3 regions of the Enterobacter ludwigii genome follow, and region 1 is predicted to be linked to each of the others. Evidence: predicted binding sites of a transcription regulator. Region 1 holds the regulator's gene; each other region holds the start of a gene.
The links. The regulator LexA, encoded in region 1, represses DNA repair genes until DNA is damaged. The targets are predictions, from matches to a motif close to TNCTGTATGTACATACAGNA.
Positions count from the first base shown of each region.

Region 2: a site for LexA is predicted at 2,318-2,337, ahead of metR (HTH-type transcriptional regulator MetR). Genes of this name have one in related genera too.
Region 3: a site for LexA is predicted at 1,360-1,379, ahead of sbmC (DNA gyrase inhibitor SbmC). Genes of this name have one in related genera too.

Region 1 is NZ_CP017279.1:4,059,643-4,066,043, reverse strand. Features, by position in the region: gene dusA (tRNA dihydrouridine(20/20a) synthase DusA) at 1-38, opposite strand, end outside; gene BH714_RS19080 (conjugal transfer protein TraF) at 121-1,380, opposite strand; gene BH714_RS19075 (cupin domain-containing protein) at 1,602-2,090, opposite strand; gene zur (zinc uptake transcriptional repressor Zur) at 2,206-2,718, shown strand; gene BH714_RS19065 (CsbD family protein) at 2,767-2,976, opposite strand; gene dinF (MATE family efflux transporter DinF) at 3,096-4,433, opposite strand; gene lexA (transcriptional repressor LexA) at 4,497-5,105, opposite strand; gene BH714_RS19050 (diacylglycerol kinase) at 5,214-5,582, opposite strand; gene plsB (glycerol-3-phosphate 1-O-acyltransferase PlsB) at 5,737-6,401, shown strand, end outside.
Region 2 is NZ_CP017280.1:64,475-70,875, forward strand. Features, by position in the region: gene yigL (sugar/pyridoxal phosphate phosphatase YigL) at 1-463, shown strand, start outside; gene BH714_RS23215 (carboxylate/amino acid/amine transporter) at 546-1,445, shown strand; gene metR (HTH-type transcriptional regulator MetR) at 1,333-2,286, opposite strand; gene metE (5-methyltetrahydropteroyltriglutamate--homocysteine S-methyltransferase) at 2,403-4,664, shown strand; gene BH714_RS23230 (dienelactone hydrolase family protein) at 4,710-5,516, opposite strand; gene udp (uridine phosphorylase) at 5,772-6,401, shown strand, end outside.
Region 3 is NZ_CP017279.1:2,264,787-2,271,187, reverse strand. Features, by position in the region: gene dacD (serine-type D-Ala-D-Ala carboxypeptidase DacD) at 97-1,263, shown strand; gene sbmC (DNA gyrase inhibitor SbmC) at 1,395-1,868, shown strand; gene BH714_RS10750 (FUSC family protein) at 1,961-3,019, shown strand; gene BH714_RS10745 (DUF496 family protein) at 3,188-3,523, shown strand; gene BH714_RS10740 (gamma-glutamylcyclotransferase family protein) at 3,573-3,905, opposite strand; tRNA gene BH714_RS10735 (tRNA-Asn) at 3,959-4,034, opposite strand; gene emmdR (multidrug efflux MATE transporter EmmdR) at 4,225-5,703, shown strand; tRNA gene BH714_RS10725 (tRNA-Asn) at 5,784-5,859, shown strand; gene BH714_RS10720 (aminopeptidase P family protein) at 5,979-6,401, opposite strand, start outside.

The DNA.
Region 1 (6,401 bases):
CGGTGTGCAGGGAAAGCAGTCTGTAATTCTGACGACATGGCGAAGTTTTAAGCATCTGGTGAAAAGGGGGCGCTACTATAGCACAAAGAAAAGCCGGAGGCGCAGCGCCTCCGGTGCACTTTAGAAGGTCATGCTCAACTGGGCGCCTGCGCCCCAGGTCTCGTCTTCACCATACAGGCCCATCAGGTCGACATGGACCGTGTTAAACGGTGCAAAACCGACACCGCCTGTGAAGACATTGCTGTCATTACCTTTCATGTCAGCACGGAAACCCGCACGCACCGCCAGCCAGTTCAGCGGCGTCACTTCGGCGCCTACGCCAACATACTGAGAAGTGTCTTCGCTTTTGAAGCCTTTGGTTTCCGTCAGATCGCCATCGGCGGTTAACGTCACCAGATCGTTATGCCAGGCGGCACCCGCGGTAACCAGAGGGCGGATCTGGTAGGTATCTTTATAGCTCACCACCTCCCCCGTGCGCCCGTTACGGATGCGAATGTCTTTGGTGTCGATATCGCGTGACATCAGGTTTTGCCCGCTCACGCCGACCGTCCAGTGCTCACCAAAATCGGCCGCGATACCAGCATCAACGTTAAAGCCGGTGTCGTCAGTACGGTAGCGGCTGTCGTTCCACTTGTTGCTGTCATAATCGTAAATGGAGGTGGTGTAGTTATAGACCCAGGTCTTTTGCAGTTTTGGAGTGACGCCAACAGACACCGGAACACCGCCAAGCTCGAACTGACGCGCCACCGCGATACCATAGTCGGAGACAATTGCCGCCCGGCCAGACGCCGTTGAGTTGAGGTTTTTCGTGATTTGATCGGTGCCGTTCAGCGCAGCGTCCAGTGCAACGCCGGCAGCCACCGCATCACTGCGTTGAATACCGCGCAGGTAATCAATATCTTGCTGATCAATAGAAGAACTGACGCGTCCGTGGGCATAGCCTTTAGCCATAAAGGCCACGGAAAGGACATCGTTAGGAATACTGACGGCTATCCCCGCACCCGCCGTGGCGCGTGCCGTTTTGCCCTTAAGATAATCCAGCTCATCGGCGAGATCTTTCGCCGCGCCCTGGAACTGGTTGATGGAACCTAACGGGTTGGTAATGATCTCAATCGGTGTAAGGTTATCAACCACGTCTTTGTAATGGTTGATTTTATCATTGATGGTATCAATCTCATCCTGAAGATTGTCTTCATCGGTCACCTGCACGCCAGCGGACGGTAAAATGACCGTCACATCGTCGTCCGGTTTCGCCTTCGCCAGTAGCGCAGGGTTGATTAACGCCCCGCTGCCATAGTTTCCGGCCGCGACACCCGTGCCCCCCATGGCGTCGCTACGTGATTCTGTCCAGGTATTGGCTGCTCCCGCCTGATTTGCCATAAACAAGGAGACAGCGATGCTAACCACCGAAAATTTAAAATGTTTTTTCACAGTATGCTCGTCTTATAGTCTGTTATTAAATAACCCCTGTCTGTTATCTCCCAAACAGGAACGAACTATTGCTGTGAATAAGTGCAAAAAGACCCGCTATTTCCTTAAGTTAAATTCCCGCCAGGCCTGTTGTTATTTGTGACGGCCCTCAATATTTATAGAAGAGGAAATTATTTTTTCCCAGGTTTTCCATCGTGCGGTCCAAAAAACTGAGGAGGGTGGTCTACCCAGCGATCGTCGCGCGTGGCGGCGTACTCCGGATTAAGCGGGTAATAGATACGGTTATGCTTCTTGTTGGCCTCACCCACCACCAGGAGCCGTACCTCTTCGTCGGTGTTGTTGATGAAGGTATGACAGACCCCGGTTCCGGCGGGAAAGCCCACGCTGTCGCCAGGTTCAAGTTTCCATAAATATCCGTTAATCCAGGCTTCAGGGTAGCCTTCAAGCACGTAGATAAACTCTTCTTCGTCGCTTTCAGCATGAGGATAAGAGGTCCGTCGGCCTGGCGGTAAGCGCTCATGGTGTATACCAATGCGTCCAAGGCCGAGCTTACGCGCCAGCGGTGCGCCAATGGCAAAACGTTCACTACTGTCGGGATAGGTTGAGTCATCTGCGCCTTCTACGTCGCGCCAGTGTCGAATACAGTCAGGTCTTTTCATCGTTTATTCCCCGGATTGCGTTGCGTCAGGTATAGCACAGCCTGGCGGATCTCGGTGTTTTTAGCAGAACATGATAAAGTGGGGGTTTTCCAGCCTATAACATCCGGGGTGCTAAATGGATAAGTCCACAAAAGAGCTGTTAGCGCAGGCAGAAAAGCTGTGCGTGCAACGCAATGTGCGCCTGACTCCGCAGCGCCTTGAAGTATTACGTTTGATGAGTCTGCAGCAGGGCGCGATCAGCGCGTACGATCTGCTTGATCTGCTGCGCGAAAGCGAGCCACAGGCTAAACCGCCAACGGTGTACCGCGCGCTGGATTTCCTGCTGGAACAGGGCTTTGTGCATAAAGTTGAATCGACAAACAGCTATGTGCTGTGCCATCTGTTCGATCAGCCAACCCATACGTCGGCCATGTTTATCTGCGATCGCTGCGGCAGCGTGAAGGAAGAAGGTGCGGAAGGCGTTGAAGATATTATGCATACGCTGGCAGCCAAAATGGGCTTTGCGTTGCGTCATAACGTGATTGAAGCGCACGGCCTGTGCTCAGCCTGCGTAGAGGTAGAAGCCTGTCGTCACCAGGATGAGTGCCAGCACGACCATTCTGTACTGGTGAAGAAAAAGCCGCGTTAACGGCAAAAGAAAAGGCGGCCCGAAGCCGCCCTCAGGGGGAGTAAAGGATTACCAGCGATAATCGTTACGTGTTTCCCAGTCTTTCACTTCGTTTTCAGCACGATCTTTCTCGTAGCCGTAACGTTCCTGAATTTTACCCACCAGCTGATCGCGTTTACCTTCGATGATGGTCATATCATCATCCGTCAGCTTACCCCACTGTTCTTTCGCTTTACCTTTGAACTGCTTCCAGTTGCCGCCGATTTCGTCTTTATTCATAATCGTGTCCTCGTGTTAAGCGTCTGTATGTTTCGTCCGCTTCGTTCTTTTCTGCTGGACGTGATTATTATTGTAGTTAAGGATCCGGCAGTTGTTTTTATTTTCGGAATCTTTAACCGTCACGATATATCGTGGCGGGAAGGCAGCCAGGTGTTATTTCGCCAGTGACGATGCCAGATAAAGGCCAGCGACAGGCCACGTAACGCGAGGAAAACCGCCAGAGCCAGCCACAAACCGTGGTTGCCCAGATACGGCAGCGTCAGCAACGTCAGACCAAATCCCGCCGCAGCGACCGCCATGCTATTGCGCATCTCCGCACCTCGCGTCGCGCCAATAAACATGCCGTCCAGCAGATAACACCACACGCCCACCACCGGTAAGATTGCCTGCCAGAAGAGATAGTGACTCGCCAGTTCGCGCAGCGATGGGAGGGAGGTGAGTAAGGCAACGATCTGTTCACCCAGAAAGGCGTAAATGAGTGCAAACGCCAGCGCCACCAGGCCTGACTGACGACAGGCGGCCCGCCACACCTCGCGGAGCTGGCCGCTTTCGCGTGCACCATACGCTTGTCCGGAATGGGCTTCAACGGCATAGGCAAAGCCATCCAGCGCATACGCGGTAAAGGTGAGCAGCGTCATCAGGACCGCATTAACCGCGACGATCTCCGGCCCAAGTCGCGCCCCAAAGACCGTCAGCGCGCCAAAGCAGAGCTGAAGCAGTAACGAGCGCAGCATAATGTCGCGGTTAAGCGCCAGCAGCGTGCGGATATTACCGCGCCACGCGGTTTTGAGCATCGCAAGCGAGATACCGCGCAGGGCCAGCACGCGCCAGACCATCCACAGGCCGATGAAAAAGGTACCGTATTCTGCAATTGCCGTCGCCAGCGCGGCGCCCTGCACGTTCATATGCAGACCCATCACCAGCCAGACATCAAGCACGATGTTGAGAAGATTGCCTGCCACCAGCAGAATGACTGGCGCACGGGCATACTGCACGCCGAGTAACCAGCCAAGCAGAACCAGGTTCGCCAGTGATGCAGGCGCGCTGAGCCAGCGAATTTCAAGGAAGCGCCGCGCCTGCTCAAGTACCGCCTCGCTACCGCCAACGACATGCAGCGCCAGATCAATCAGTGGCGTGCGCAACACCACGATCAGCGCACCCGCGCCCAGGGCAAGGATCAAGGGTTGTACCAGCGCTCGCGCCAGACGCAACGGATCTTTTGCGCCGTACGCCTGAGCCGTAAGCCCGGTGGTACTCATACGCAAAAAGAGCAGCAGCATAAAAAGGAAGCTGGTTGCCGTCGCGCCGATCGCGACGCCGCCCAGATAAACGGGGGAATCCAGATGACCAATAACAGCCGTGTCTACCAGTCCCAGCAGAGGGACGGTGATATTGGAAAAAATCATTGGCAGTGCAAGACGCCACAATGCCTTATCTGATGTCGTCAGCAGTGACATGAAAAATACCGGCAGTGGAGATTGAATCAGGCTACGGCAGGTCCGTAGCCTGTTATGACATGATTACAGCCATTCACCGTTGCGGATAACCCCAACAGCCAGCCCTTCAATAGAGAAGTTATGTTCGCGGAGATCCACCACAATCGGGGAGAACTCGTTGTTTTCAGGCAGTAACTGGACGGTGTTACCCTGCTTTTTCAGACGCTTAACGGTAACTTCATCGTCAATACGCGCGACCACAACTTGCCCGTTGCGCACGTCCTGGGTTTTATGAACTGCGAGCAGATCGCCGTCCAGAATACCGATATCTTTCATCGACATGCCGCTGACGCGCAGCAGGAAATCTGCGCTCGGTTTAAACATGCCCGGGTCAACCTGGTAGTGACCTTCAATATGCTGTTGTGCCAGCAAAGGTTCACCTGCCGCGACACGGCCCACCAGCGGAATGCCTGTCTCTTCTTCCACCAGCAGACGGATGCCACGCGAAGCGCCCGATACAATCTCAATGACGCCTTTACGCGCCAGCGCTTTCAGGTGTTCTTCGGCAGCATTCGGAGAACGGAAACCCAGACGCTGAGCGATCTCCGCACGCGTGGGTGGCATACCCGTCTGGCCGATATGATCCCGGATGAGATCAAACACCTCTTGCTGCCTGGTCGTTAACGCTTTCATTCCGCCCCCTGGGTGTATATACAGTTATGCTGTGAGTATATACAGTCAAAGGCGATTTTGGAACCAAAAACTGCACAAAAAACCAGGGACTTAATTATTTCTCGAGGCTTATCGGAAATGTGACCAAAGCAGCGTGACCCAGGTGATGACCGCAGTGATAATCGCCAGCAATACGGCAGCAGACCCCATGTCTTTCGCCCGGCCGGAGAGCTCATGGAAATCAGAGCCGATACGGTCCACCACGGCCTCAATAGCGCTATTGAGAATTTCCACTATCATCACCAACAGCACGGAGCCGATCAACAAAACGCGGGTAATCGCATCAACATCAAGGAAACAGGCGATAATCACCGCGATGATAGCGGCGACGCCCTCCTGGCGAAACGCGGCTTCATTGACCCACGCGGCACGGAAACCTTTCCATGAATAGCCGGCGGCTTTGATGATTCGGGTTAACCCAGTGGTATTATTGGCCATTAAAAGAACCTTTTAATTAAAATAGCGTCAGTAACAGTAGGCGCAGCGTGTTTCGCTGCTGCCTGAAGTATGACGGGTAACAACAGAAATTTTGCGCGCTTTCTGTTATCCTTGCGCCGCAATTGCATTATTAACCAGAGGCTTTACATCGTTTATGTCCGGCTGGCCACGAATTTACTACAAATTACTTAATTTACCATTAAGCGTCCTGGTAAAAAGCAAGTCTATCCCAGCGGAACCCGCGCTGGAATTGGGGCTCGATACGTCACGCCCAATTATGTACGTTTTGCCTTATAACTCGAAGGCAGACCTACTGACGCTTCGCGCCCAGTGTCTGGCGCATGATTTACCTGACCCGCTTGAACCCCTCGAAGTCGACGGCACTCTGCTGCCGCGCTATGTGTTCATTCACGGCGGGCCGCGCGTGTTTACCTATTACACGCCAAAGGAAGAGTCCATCAAGCTTTTCCACGACTATCTCGACCTGCACCGCAGCAATCCGGGTCTGGATGTGCAGATGGTGCCGGTATCGGTGATGTTTGGTCGCCGCCCGGGCAGAGAGAAAGGTGAAGAGAACCCACCGCTGCGCATGCTTAACGGCATTCAGAAATTCTTCGCGGTCTCCTGGCTGGGACGTGACAGCTTCGTGCGTTTCTCCCCGTCCGTTTCGCTGCGCCGTATGGCGGACGAACACGGCACCGACAAGATTATCGCGCAGAAACTGGCGCGCGTGGCGCGTATGCACTTCGCCCGTCAGCGTCTGGCTGCCGTCGGCCCGCGTCTTCCTGCACGTCAGGACCTGTTCAACAAGCTGCTGGC
Region 2 (6,401 bases), on a different replicon from region 1:
GAATCGCCATCGCCCGGATGAAATGCGTTTCTTCAAGGAAGCGGTATTTAACTATTCCCTGTACGAGCCAGGCCTGCTGGAGCCGGAAGGGATCAGCAAGGTGTTCTTTACCTGCGAAAGCCACGAAGCGTTGCTGCCGCTGGAACAGGCGATTAATGCGCGTTGGGGTGACCGCGTCAACGTGAGTTTCTCGACCCTGACCTGTCTGGAAGTTATGGCGGGGGGGGTTTCCAAAGGGCACGCGCTGGAAGCCGTGGCGAAACGTCTTGGCTTCGAACTGAAAGACTGTATCGCCTTCGGTGATGGCATGAACGACGCCGAGATGCTCTCTATGGCGGGCAAAGGCTGCATTATGCAGAATGCACACCAGCGTCTGAAAGACCTGCACCCGGAACTGGAAGTGATTGGTTCTAACGCTGACAACGCGGTACCAAAATACCTGCGCAGACTGTTCCTTGAATAATCTTCATTTGATTGTTTGTTGCTCAGTTGTCAACTAAAGAGTTCGCTACAATGCCTGTCCTTCTTTCTGAGAGACAAGCATTGTGGCGCTACTCATTATTACCACTATCCTGTGGGCCTTCTCTTTTAGCCTGATTGGCGAATACCTCGCCGGGCACGTCGACAGCTACTTCTCGGTGCTGATGCGCGTGGGGCTGGCGGCGCTGGTATTCCTGCCCTTCCTGCGTACACGCGGGCAATCGCTGAACACCATTTTGCTGTACATGCTAGTGGGGGCGATGCAGCTCGGCATCATGTACCTGTTCAGCTTCCGGGCTTACGTCTACCTGTCTGTCTCTGAATTTCTGCTTTTCACCGTGCTTACGCCGCTCTATATCACGCTGATTTACGATTTGCTCAGCAAACGTCGTTTGCGCTGGGGATATCTGTTGAGCGCGGCGCTGGCGGTGATCGGGGCGGCGATTATTCGCTACGACAAAGTGAGCGACCACTTCTGGACCGGGCTGATGTTCGTGCAGCTGGCGAACCTCAGCTTTGCCATCGGTATGGTCGGGTACAAGCGCCTGATGGAAACCCGCCCGATGCCACAGCATAACGCGTTCGCCTGGTTCTATATGGGGGCAGCTATCGTCGCGGTGGCGGCATGGTTTATGCTCGGCAACCCGCAAAAGCTCCCGACGACAACCCTGCAGTGGGGCGTTCTGGTCTGGCTGGGCGTGGTGGCATCGGGGCTGGGGTACTTCATGTGGAACTACGGCGCTACGCAGGTAGACGCCGGTACGCTGGGGATCATGAACAACGTGCATGTGCCTGCAGGGCTGCTGGTGAACCTTGCCATCTGGCAGCAGCAGCCTCACTGGCCGAGCTTCCTTATTGGGGGAGCAGTGATTCTGGCTTCGCTGTGGGTCCATCGCCGTTGGGTCGCTCCGCGCTCCGCACAAACGGAAGATGATCGCACGCGTGGTTCCGCGCAGAGCGAATAAACGCTTCCGTAATCGGCTGACGCTGCTCGCCATCGCGCACGGCGGCGTACAGCCGGCTCCATAGTCCCTCACCCAGGGTTTTAGTGACAACCAGACCCTGGCGTTCAAAACTCTCCACAACCCAGTGTGGAAGCGCCGCGATGCCCATTCTGGCGGCAACCATCTGAATTAACAGCAGGGTGTTATCCACGCTTTTGAGCTGCGGGCTAATGCCGGCCGGCTGCAGGAAATGACGCCAGATATCCAGCCGACTGCGCTGTACCGGGTAAATCAGCAGCGTTTCACTGGCTAAATCTTCCGGGGTGATACGCGTTTTACTGGCCAGCGGATGATCCGGAGCCAGCACCAGACGTACCTCATAATCAAACATTGGCGAATAGTGCAGGCCGCTGCGGGGCAGAATGTCTGAGGTCATCACCAGATCCAGTTCGCCTTGCTGGAGCGACGGCTGCGGGTCGAACGTCACGCCGGATTTGAAATCCATCTCCACCTGCGGCCACCTCTGGCGGAAGTTCTCAAGCGCGGGTGTCAGCCATTGAATACAGCTGTGACACTCAATGGCGATACGCAGTCTGGTTTGCTGCGGCTCGTTACAGGACTGCAGCGCGCTGGCTATTTGCGGCAGCACCTGATTAGCCAGCTGCAGCAGGATCTCGCCCTGAGGCGTAAAGCGTAGCGGCTGGCTCTTACGCACAAAAAGACGAAAGCCGAGGCGTTGTTCCAGATCGCTGAACTGGTGAGAAAGGGCGGACTGGGTCTGGTGCAGCGTGGCTGCCGCCGCCGCGAGAGAACCGCAATTTCGCAACGCTTGTAGCGTTTTCAGGTGTTTAATCTCGATCATGAAAGTCCTTCACTTCGCCATGAACATTTTGCGCTTGAGGAATATACAGTAACTGCCAATTATGGATGTGTAAACATCTGGATGGCTAAATACGAAAAATTCACAGGGGACACACCATGACAATTCGCAATCACACTCTCGGTTTCCCTCGCGTTGGCCTTCGCCGCGAGCTGAAAAAAGCGCAGGAAAGTTACTGGGCAGGTACCTCTGGCCGTGAAGAATTGCTGGCAGTGGGCCGCGAACTGCGTGCGCGCCACTGGGAACAGCAAAAGCAGGCGGGCATTGACCTGCTGCCCGTGGGCGATTTCGCCTGGTACGACCATGTTCTGACCACCAGCCTGCTGCTTGGCAACGTGCCGGCTCGTCATCAGAACAAAGATGGATCGGTAGATATCGACACCCTGTTCCGCATTGGCCGTGGTCGTGCGCCAACGGGAGAGCCTGCGGCAGCGGCGGAAATGACCAAGTGGTTCAACACCAACTATCACTATATGGTGCCGGAATTTGTGAAAGGCCAGCAGTTCAAACTGAGCTGGACCCAGTTGCTCGACGAAGTCGATGAAGCGCTGGCGCTGGGCCACCAGGTGAAACCGGTACTGCTGGGGCCGGTAACGTATTTGTGGCTGGGTAAAGTGAAAGGCGAGCAGTTTGACCGTCTCAGCCTGCTGAACGATATTCTGCCGGTCTACAAACAGGTGCTGATTGAACTGGGTAAACGCGGAATTCAGTGGGTGCAAATCGATGAGCCTGCGCTGGTGCTGGAGCTGCCGCAGGCGTGGCTGAAAGCGTTTAAACCCGCTTACGATGCCCTTACTGGTCAGGTGAAGCTATTGCTGACCACCTATTTTGAAGGCGTGACGCCGAACCTGAGTACCATTACTGCGCTGCCGGTTCAGGGTCTTCATGTTGACCTGGTCCACGGCAAAGATGACGTGGCCGAACTGCACAAACGCCTGCCTGAAGAGTGGTTGCTTTCGGCCGGACTGGTGAATGGCCGTAACGTCTGGCGCGCCGATCTGAGCGAGAAATATGCACAGATTAAAGATATCGTCGGCAAACGTGAGCTGTGGGTGGCCTCCTCCTGCTCTCTGCTGCACAGCCCAATCGATCTGAGTGTGGAAACCCGCCTGGATCCCGAGGTGAAGAGCTGGTTTGCCTTTGCGCTGCAAAAATGTGAAGAGCTGGCGCTGCTGCGTGATGCGTTAAATAGCGGTGACACCACGGCCATTACCGACTGGAGCGCCCCCATTCAGGCGCGTCGTCATTCGGCGCGCGTCCACAACCCGGCGGTCGAAAAACGTCTGGCGGCCATTACCGCGCAGGACAGCCAGCGTCAGAGCCCCTATGAAGTGCGTGCCGAAGCCCAGCGTGCCCGCTTCAACCTGCCAGCTTGGCCAACCACCACCATCGGCTCCTTCCCGCAGACGACGGAGATCCGCGGCCTGCGTCTGGATTTCAAAAAGGGCAACCTCGATGCGAATCACTACCGCACCGGCATCGCTGAGCACATCAGACAGGCGATTGTTGAGCAGGAACGTTTAGGTCTGGACGTGCTGGTACACGGTGAAGCCGAGCGTAACGACATGGTGGAATACTTCGGCGAACATCTGGACGGTTTCGTCTTTACGCAGAACGGTTGGGTGCAGAGCTATGGTTCCCGCTGTGTGAAGCCACCGGTGGTGATTGGTGACGTCAGCCGCCCGCAAGCGATTACCGTAGAGTGGGCAAAATTCGCCCAGTCCCTGACCGACAAACCGGTGAAAGGGATGCTGACCGGCCCGGTGACGATCCTCTGCTGGTCCTTCCCGCGTGAAGATGTGACCCGTGAAACCATCGCCAAACAGATTGCGCTCGCGCTGCGTGATGAAGTGGCCGATCTGGAAGCGGCGGGTATCGGCATCATCCAGATTGATGAACCGGCGCTACGCGAAGGTTTGCCGCTGCGTCGCAGTGACTGGGATGCTTATCTGAAGTGGGGTGTGGAGGCTTTCCGCCTCAACGCCGCGGTCGCGAAAGACGACACGCAGATCCACACCCACATGTGTTACTGCGAATTTAACGACATTATGGATTCGATTGCCGCGCTGGATGCCGACGTAATCACCATCGAAACGTCGCGTTCAGACATGGAACTGCTGGAGTCCTTTGAAGAGTTCGAGTATCCAAACGAAATTGGGCCGGGTGTCTACGACATCCACTCCCCGAACGTACCGAGCGTGGAGTGGATTGAGAGCCTGCTGAAAAAAGCCGCCCAGCGGATCCCGGCTGAGCGCCTGTGGGTCAACCCGGACTGCGGACTGAAAACCCGCGGCTGGCCGGAGACCCGCGCGGCACTCGCGAACATGGTCAGGGCGGCGCAGAATTTGCGTCAGGCCTGATAAATCCGAAGCCCGGCAAGGCGTAGCCGCGACCGGGCTTTTGTTTTACGCTTTTTTCCCGCCGTACTGGCTGAACCATGCCAGCATCCGCTGCCAGCCATCTTTAGCCGATTCTGCGTGATAGCTCGGACGATAGTCGGCATTAAAGGCGTGGCCGGCATCCGGATAAACAATGATTTCAGCTTTTGCATTGGCTGCACGGAGCGCATGGCGCATGGTCTCTACCGTATCAAGCGGGATCCCGGTGTCCTGGCCGCCATAAAGCCCTAAGACTGGGGCATTTAACTCGGTGGCGATATCAACGGGATGCTTCGGCGAGTTCAGCGTTTTCTCCCCCACCAGTTTGCCGTACCAGGCAACGGCGGCTTTAAGCTGCGGATTATGTGCGGCATACAGCCAGCTGATACGTCCTCCCCAGCAGAAACCCGTCACCATCAGACGATGTGCGTCGCCGCCATTGCGCGCAGCCCAGCTGGCCACGTGGTCCAGATCGGCCAGTACCTGTGCATCCGGCACTTTGCTGACCAGGTTGCTGAACAGTGTCGGTATATCACTGTAGTCGTTCGGATCGCCCTGACGGAAATAGAGCTCTGGCGCAACGGCCAGATAACCTTCCAGCGCCAGACGGCGGCAAAGGTCGCGAATATGTTCGTGAACGCCGAAAATTTCCTGAACCACAATCACGATGGGCAGCGGGCCGTCGGCCGATTTTGGCCGCGCGTGGTAAGCAGGCATATTCTCCCCCTGTGAGGGGATGGAGGTCTCACCTGCCGTAATGGCCTCTTCAGGTGTTGAGACGATGGTTGATGCATGAGGGGCCGCTGCAGGTGCAAAACCGGTTTTTTCAGTCATGGCATTCTCCGTACCAATGAGTTAGCGCAAAGGTAAATATAGTCACCAGGTTAACAATTCACAGTGCCTGAAACGGTCTATCTTTTGTGCAGCACCTGACGATATAACTTGTTAATGTGATGTGAATCACTATTTCATGGAAATTTACTGCAATCATTTTCATTCATGGTGAGATGTGTCACGTAATTCTGCTTACTGCTTCTGTAAAGTACCTTTTTACTTCTTCTGACTAACCGACCCACAGAGGAGTCACCTATGTCTAAGTCTGATGTTTTTCATCTCGGCCTCACTAAAAACGATTTACAAGGGGCTACGCTGGCTATCGTCCCGGGCGATCCTGAGCGTGTGGAAAAGATCGCCGCGCTGATGGATAAGCCGGTTAAGCTTGCTGCCCATCGTGAATTCACCACCTGGCGCGCTGAGCTGGATGGCAAAGCGGTGATCGTCTGTTCTACCGGTATCGGTGGCCCGTCCACCTCAATTGCTGTTGAAGAGCTGGCGCAGCTGGGCATTCGTACTTTTCTGCGTATCGGGACTACCGGTGCTATTCAGCCGCATATCAACGTTGGCGACGTGCTGGTGACAACCGCTTCCGTGCGTCTGGACGGCGCGAGTCTGCACTTTGCCCCTATGGAATTCCCGGCGGTGGCGGATTTCGAATGCACCACCGCACTGGTTGAAGCCGCGAAATCCGTTGGCGCAACCACCCACGTAGGCGTGACCGCCTCTTCTGATACCTTCTACCCAGGCCAGGAGCGTTATGACACCTTCTCCGGCCGCGTGGTAAGCCGCTTCAAAGGTTCTATGGAAGAGTGGCAGTCTATGGGCGTAATGAACTACGAAATGGAATCTGCAACCTTGCTGACCATGTGCGCAAGCCAGGGT
Region 3 (6,401 bases), 1.8 Mb from region 1:
CTGCTTTCTGTCACATTTTTTTGCAATTAAGCCAGGTAACGACAACAGAACTCCCGTAAAAAGGTCATCGATTTTTAATGACCTGAGGATATACCGTTGAAACGCCGTCTGTTTATTGCTGTTTCTTTACTCGCTTCGAGTGTCTCTTCTGCCTTCGCGGCCGATCCGCTGGATTTTTCGCCGCAGCCTCCGGCCATTCAGGCGGGCTCCTGGGTGCTAATGGATTACACGACTGGTCAGATCTTAACGGCGGGCAACGAACATCAACAACGTAATCCGGCGAGCCTGACCAAGCTGATGACGGGCTACGTTGTCGATCGGGCCATCGACAGCCACCGCATTACCCCGGATGACATCGTTACCGTTGGCCGCGACGCGTGGGCAAAAGGAAACCCGGTGTTTGAAGGATCGTCGCTGATGTTCCTGAAAGAGGGCGATCGCGTCTCGGTGCGCGACCTGAGCCGTGGTCTGATTGTGGATTCCGGTAACGACGCCTGCGTGGCGCTGGCGGATCACGTAGCGGGTGGTCAGCCGCAGTTTGTGAAGATGATGAACGACTATGTACAAAAGCTGAACCTGCGCGATACCCACTTTGAAACCGTCCACGGTCTGGACGCGCCGGGCCAACACAGCTCTGCCTATGACCTGGCCGTGCTCTCCCGGGCTATCATTCACGGCGAGCCAGAGTTCTACCACATGTACAGCGAAAAGAGCCTTACCTGGAACGGGATCACCCAGCAAAACCGTAACGGCCTGCTGTGGGATAAAACCATGAACGTTGATGGCCTGAAAACAGGGCACACGTCGGGAGCGGGCTTTAACCTGATTGCGTCAGCGGTTGACGGTCAGCGTCGTTTAATCGCTGTGGTGATGGGCGCTGACAGCCCGAAAGGGCGTGAGGAACAGGCCCGGAAGCTGCTGCACTGGGGGCAGCAGAACTTTGATACGGTGCAGATCCTGCATAACGGCAAAAAAGTGGGAACAGAGCGTATCTGGTACGGCGATAAAGAGCAGGTGGAACTGGGCACCGACCAGGATTTCTGGCTGGCCTTGCCTAAAACAGAAGTTCCTAACATCAAAGCCAAGTACGTGCTGGATAAAAAAGAGCTGGAAGCGCCGATTGCGGCTCATCAGCGGGTAGGGGAGATCCAGCTTTACGACCGTGACAAAGTCGTGGCGCACTGGCCTCTGGTGACGCTCGAAGCGGTGAATAAAGGCGGCCTCTTCTCCCGTCTGAGCGATTATCTGCATCACACGCTGTAACGGCCTGCGTTAAAGCACATGAGCAGACTGGCGCGGTTGCGAGTCTGCTCACATAATAAACACTCCTCGTTTGCTGAACAGTTAAAACCTGCTTTATAGTGTATAAATATACAGTAATAAAAGGAGGCAGCATGGACTACAGCATCAAGCAGCAACAGAAACGTAAAATCGCCGGCTTTCATCTGGTCGGGCCGTGGGACAAAACGGTTAAACAGGGCTTCGAACAGTTAGTCATGTGGGTGGATGGACTTCACATTCAGCCGCTGGAGTGGGTTGCGGTTTACTACGATAATCCGGACGAGGTCCCGGCAGAAAAATTGCGCTGTGACACGGCCGTAACGGTCCCGGACGATTTTGTCATTCCTGAAAACAGCGAAGGCGTCATGATGACGGAAATCGCCGCTGGAGAGTATGCGGTGGCGACGGCGCGCGTTGAAAACCATGACTTCGCGACCCCATGGAACCAGTTCTTTAATTCCCTCTTGCAGGATAACAGCTACCAGATGGCCCCTAAACCCTGCTTCGAGCGCTACCTTAATGATGGTAACGCGGACGGTTACTGGGACATCGAAATGTATATTGGTGTAGAGCACAAAGCCGGTTAAGCCTGGTTATTACAGGGTTTTTCAGCTGGGTGTGATCCGCCCGGCTGAAAACACAGTACAATTGTGATTTGCCGTGTAGCTGGAGAGCGGGTGTGCGTCCCGACAAATCATTAACCCCTTTTGAAATTCGTCTGTACAAACACTACCGCGTGGTACATGGGTGCCGTATCGCGCTGGCCTTTGTGTTGACGTTTGTGCTGGTTCGTTTGCTGGATGTTCCTGAGGGAACATGGCCGCTTATCACGCTGGTGGTCGTGATGGGGCCTATTTCGTTCTGGGGGAACGTTGTTCCACGCGCCTTCGAGCGCATTGGCGGTACCGTTTTAGGCTCTGCCCTGGGGCTTATCGCGCTGAAGCTTGAGCTTATCTCGTTTCCGGTTATGTTGGTCTGGTGCGGTGCCGCGATGTTCCTTTGCGGTTGGCTGGCATTAGGCAAAAGGCCCTATCAGGCGCTGCTGATTGGTATCACGCTGTCGGTGGTGGTCGGTGCCCCGGCAGGGGATATGACGACCGCCCTGTGGCGAAGCGGGGACGTGATCCTCGGCTCATTGCTGGCTATGCTTTTTACCGGCATCTGGCCACAGCGTGCTTTTCTGCACTGGCGTATTCAGATGGCTAACTATGTCACCGCGTTCAACCGCGTCTATCAGGCCGGATTTTCCCCTAACCTGGTTGAGCGCCCCCGGCTGGAAAAACACCTGCAAACGATCCTCAACGATGTGGTCAGGATGCGCGGGCTGATTACTCCGGCCAGCAAAGAAACCCATATCCAGAAATCCATTTTTGAAGCCATTCAGACGGTTAGCCGCAATCTGGTATGCATGCTTGAGCTGCAAATCAACGCGCACTGGGCTTCTCGTCCCAGCCACCTTTTAATGCTCAACGCCCATACCTTAAAAGAGACGCAGCAGATGACGCAGCAAACGCTGCTCACCATCGCCCACGCGCTTTATGAAGGTAACCCGCAGCCCATCCTGGCGAACAGTGAACGTCTGAATGAGATCGTTGCGGAGCTGAAGCAGTTAATGAATGAGCGTCAGAGCGATAACGTCGCGGAAACGCCTATTCATGGTTATGTCTGGCTGAGCATGGAGCTGGCGCGGCAGCTGGAGCTACTGTCGCATCTCATTTGCCGGGCGCTGCGCAAATAAAGAGCAGCTATCTCCATATGTGACGCCTGCTGCTTCGATTCAGCATCAATTGGGGTTATGATAGCTTTAAACGATATACTCATTGTCATTCGCAGCCGCTGTCAGTAAGGTTATTGTTACAACGGTTGCTTTAACGAATCCGAATCTCACATTATCAGGGGTGTAAAAATGGAAACTACCAAGCCTTCGTTCCAGGATGTTCTGGAATTCGTCCGCCTGTTCCGCCGCAAAAACAAACTGCAGCGTGAAATCCAGGACGTTGAGAAGAAGATCCGTGACAACCAGAAACGTGTCCTGCTGCTCGATAACCTGAGCGACTACATCAAGCCAGGCATGAGCGTTGAGGCTATTCAGGGCATCATCGCCAGCATGAAGAGCGACTACGAAGACCGCGTTGATGACTACATCATCAAAAACGCTGAGCTGTCTAAAGAACGCCGTGATATCTCCAAGAAACTGAAAGTAATGGGCGAAATCAAAAACGGTGAAGCCAAAAGCGAGTAATCGCCGTTGAATACAAAAAAGGCTCTCTGGTGACAGAGAGCCTTTTTTATTACGCAGTACGCGGCTGTAGCTGATAAATCCAGGCGTTGATCTGTTTTCCATCCGGCGTGGTCACATTGACCTCAACCCGATCGTAGCCGTCTTCAAATTCGTCCAGCATTGGCCAGTGTGCACTCAGGCTATCAGAAATAAACAGAAAGCCCTCCACGCGTGGGCCGTCCGGGTGCAGCACTATCCCCGGAAAATCTGCCGCCGCGCCCCAGCCACGTTCGTAAAACGTCCCGGTGACAAAACCGGCCTGCCATTCGCCACCGATGTTTTCAAGAATATGTGCATTCGCGTGACCCGGGCGTAGCGTGCCGTAGACAAACAGAGCGTTCATTTTCCCTCACCAGCAAAGCAAAAAGCCTGCTATAAAAGCAGGCTTTTTAAATTTGGCTCCTCTGACTGGACTCGAACCAGTGACATACGGATTAACAGTCCGCCGTTCTACCGACTGAACTACAGAGGAATCGTTGTGGAGGCATATCTTAGCGGCGAAAAAAGTTTTGTCAAACCTGATCTTAGCGATTAGCAATCGATTGATGATTCTGTCGACAGTTTGTTGTAAATCCACACATCTTTTTATGGAAAATACTTTGCAGGTTTAGCATTTCTCCCCCATCATTTGAAATGGAGTTTCAACTTTCTCGTTAAGGTCCATTTTGAACGTCACTGCCCCCCTACGCCAGGCGATTATGCGCACGCCATGGTATGCAAAGCGTAAAAGCTATCGTGTTCTGTTCTGGCGTGAAATCACCCCCCTTGCCGTGCCTATTTTCCTGGAAAACACCTGCGTTCTGTTGATGGGGGTGCTGAGTACCTTCCTGGTCAGCTGGCTGGGTAAAGAGGCGATGGCCGGTGTCGGGCTGGCGGACAGCTTTAACATGGTGGTTATTTCGTTCTTTGCTGCCATTGACCTCGGGACGACGGTTGTCGTCGCCTTTAGCCTCGGCAAGCTCGATCCTAAACGTGCGCGCGAGGCTGCCCGACAGTCGCTGATGATCATGACCATTTTCTCGATCGTGCTGGCGGCGGTGATCCACTATTTCGGCAGGGAAATTATCGATTTTGTCGCCGGTGAGGCCACAAATGAAGTTAAAGACCTGGCGCTGACCTACCTGGAAATGACGGTCCTGAGTTATCCGGCTGCAGCCATCGCGCTGATTGGCAGCGGCGCGCTGCGCGGCGCGGGCAACACCAAAATTCCGTTGCTGATAAACGGCGGGATGAACATCCTGAATATTATTATCAGCAGCGTGCTGATCTACGGCGTCTTCTCCTGGGACGGGCTCGGGTTCGTGGGTGCCGGGCTGGGGTTAACGATTTCACGTTATATCGGTGCGGCCGCCATTCTCGGGGTGCTGATGGCGGGGATCACGCCGTCACTGCGCCTTACGCTGAAGAGCTATTTCCGCCCCTTTAACTTCGCCATTATCTGGGAAGTGATGGGAATTGGTATTCCCGCCAGTATTGAATCCGTGTTGTTTAACGGGGGCAAGCTGCTGACGCAAATGTTTGTCGCCGGGATGGGGACTGACGTTATCGCCGGTAACTTTATCGCCTTCTCCATTGCCTCCCTGATAAACCTGCCGGGCAACGCCCTCGGTTCGGCGTCGACCATCATCACCGGTAAACGGCTGGGAAAAGGGCAGATAGGGCAGGCGGAACGGCAGTTGCGGCACGTCTTCTGGCTGTCAACCATTGGCCTGACGCTGATCGCCTGGGGAAGCGCCCCCTTTGCCGGGCTTATGGCCTCTTTTTATACCCACGAAGATGATGTCAAAGAGGTCGTTAAGATCCTGATCTGGCTGAATGCGGCCTTTATGCCCATCTGGGCGGCTTCATGGGTTCTGCCTGCCGGGCTGAAAGGGGCACGCGATGCACGCTTCGCGATGTGGGTGTCGATGCTCGGCATGTGGGGTTGCCGTGTGGTGGTGGGTTACACGCTCGGGGTCATGCTTGGCATGGGGGTAGTCGGCGTCTGGCTGGGGATGTTCCTTGACTGGGCGGTGCGTGGGGCGTTGTTCTACTGGCGTATGGTCAGTGGGCGCTGGCTCTGGAAATACCCGCGAATAAAACAGGAGCCAACGACCACAGAATCAACAGAATGCCTGACAAATGCGCGAAGTGGAGAATAATTCGGCAAACAGTCAGAAATATGCATTCTGCCTTTGACATCATCGGGGAGCATCGATAATATGCGCCCCGTTCACACGATTCCTCTGTAGTTCAGTCGGTAGAACGGCGGACTGTTAATCCGTATGTCACTGGTTCGAGTCCAGTCAGAGGAGCCAAATTTAAAAAGCCTGCTTTTATAGCAGGCTTTTTGCTTTTCTGCGTTCTGAAAAGGCCCGATGCGACGGGCTTACAGCCGGGTCAGGCGAAACCGCCGCCCGGCACCCACCTGATATTTCTAGTGGTTAACCCCAACCGGCATCGTCGCCTCAAGCAACCAGTGCCGCGCGTCGCTATCGACCAACGGTAACAGGGCCTCACGCACCTGCTGATGATAATCATCCAGCCACTGTTTTTCCTGTTCGTTCAACAGCTGTAACTCGACCTGGCTCAGGTCGATCGGGATCAGCGTCAGTGAGGAAAACGTGCAGAATCCCGGACGGCTTTCGACAATCTCCACCTGGTTTTCAATGCGGATCCCATGGCTGTCCGCCAGATAATATCCAGGCTCGATAGTCATGATGGTGCCGGCCACCAGGGGCCACGGATTAACCTTTTTGGCGAGACGATGCGGGTTCTCATGGATAAGCAACTGATGTCCTACCCCATGCCCTGTCCCGTGATCGTAATCCAGCCCCATTTCCCACAGCGGGCGACGCGC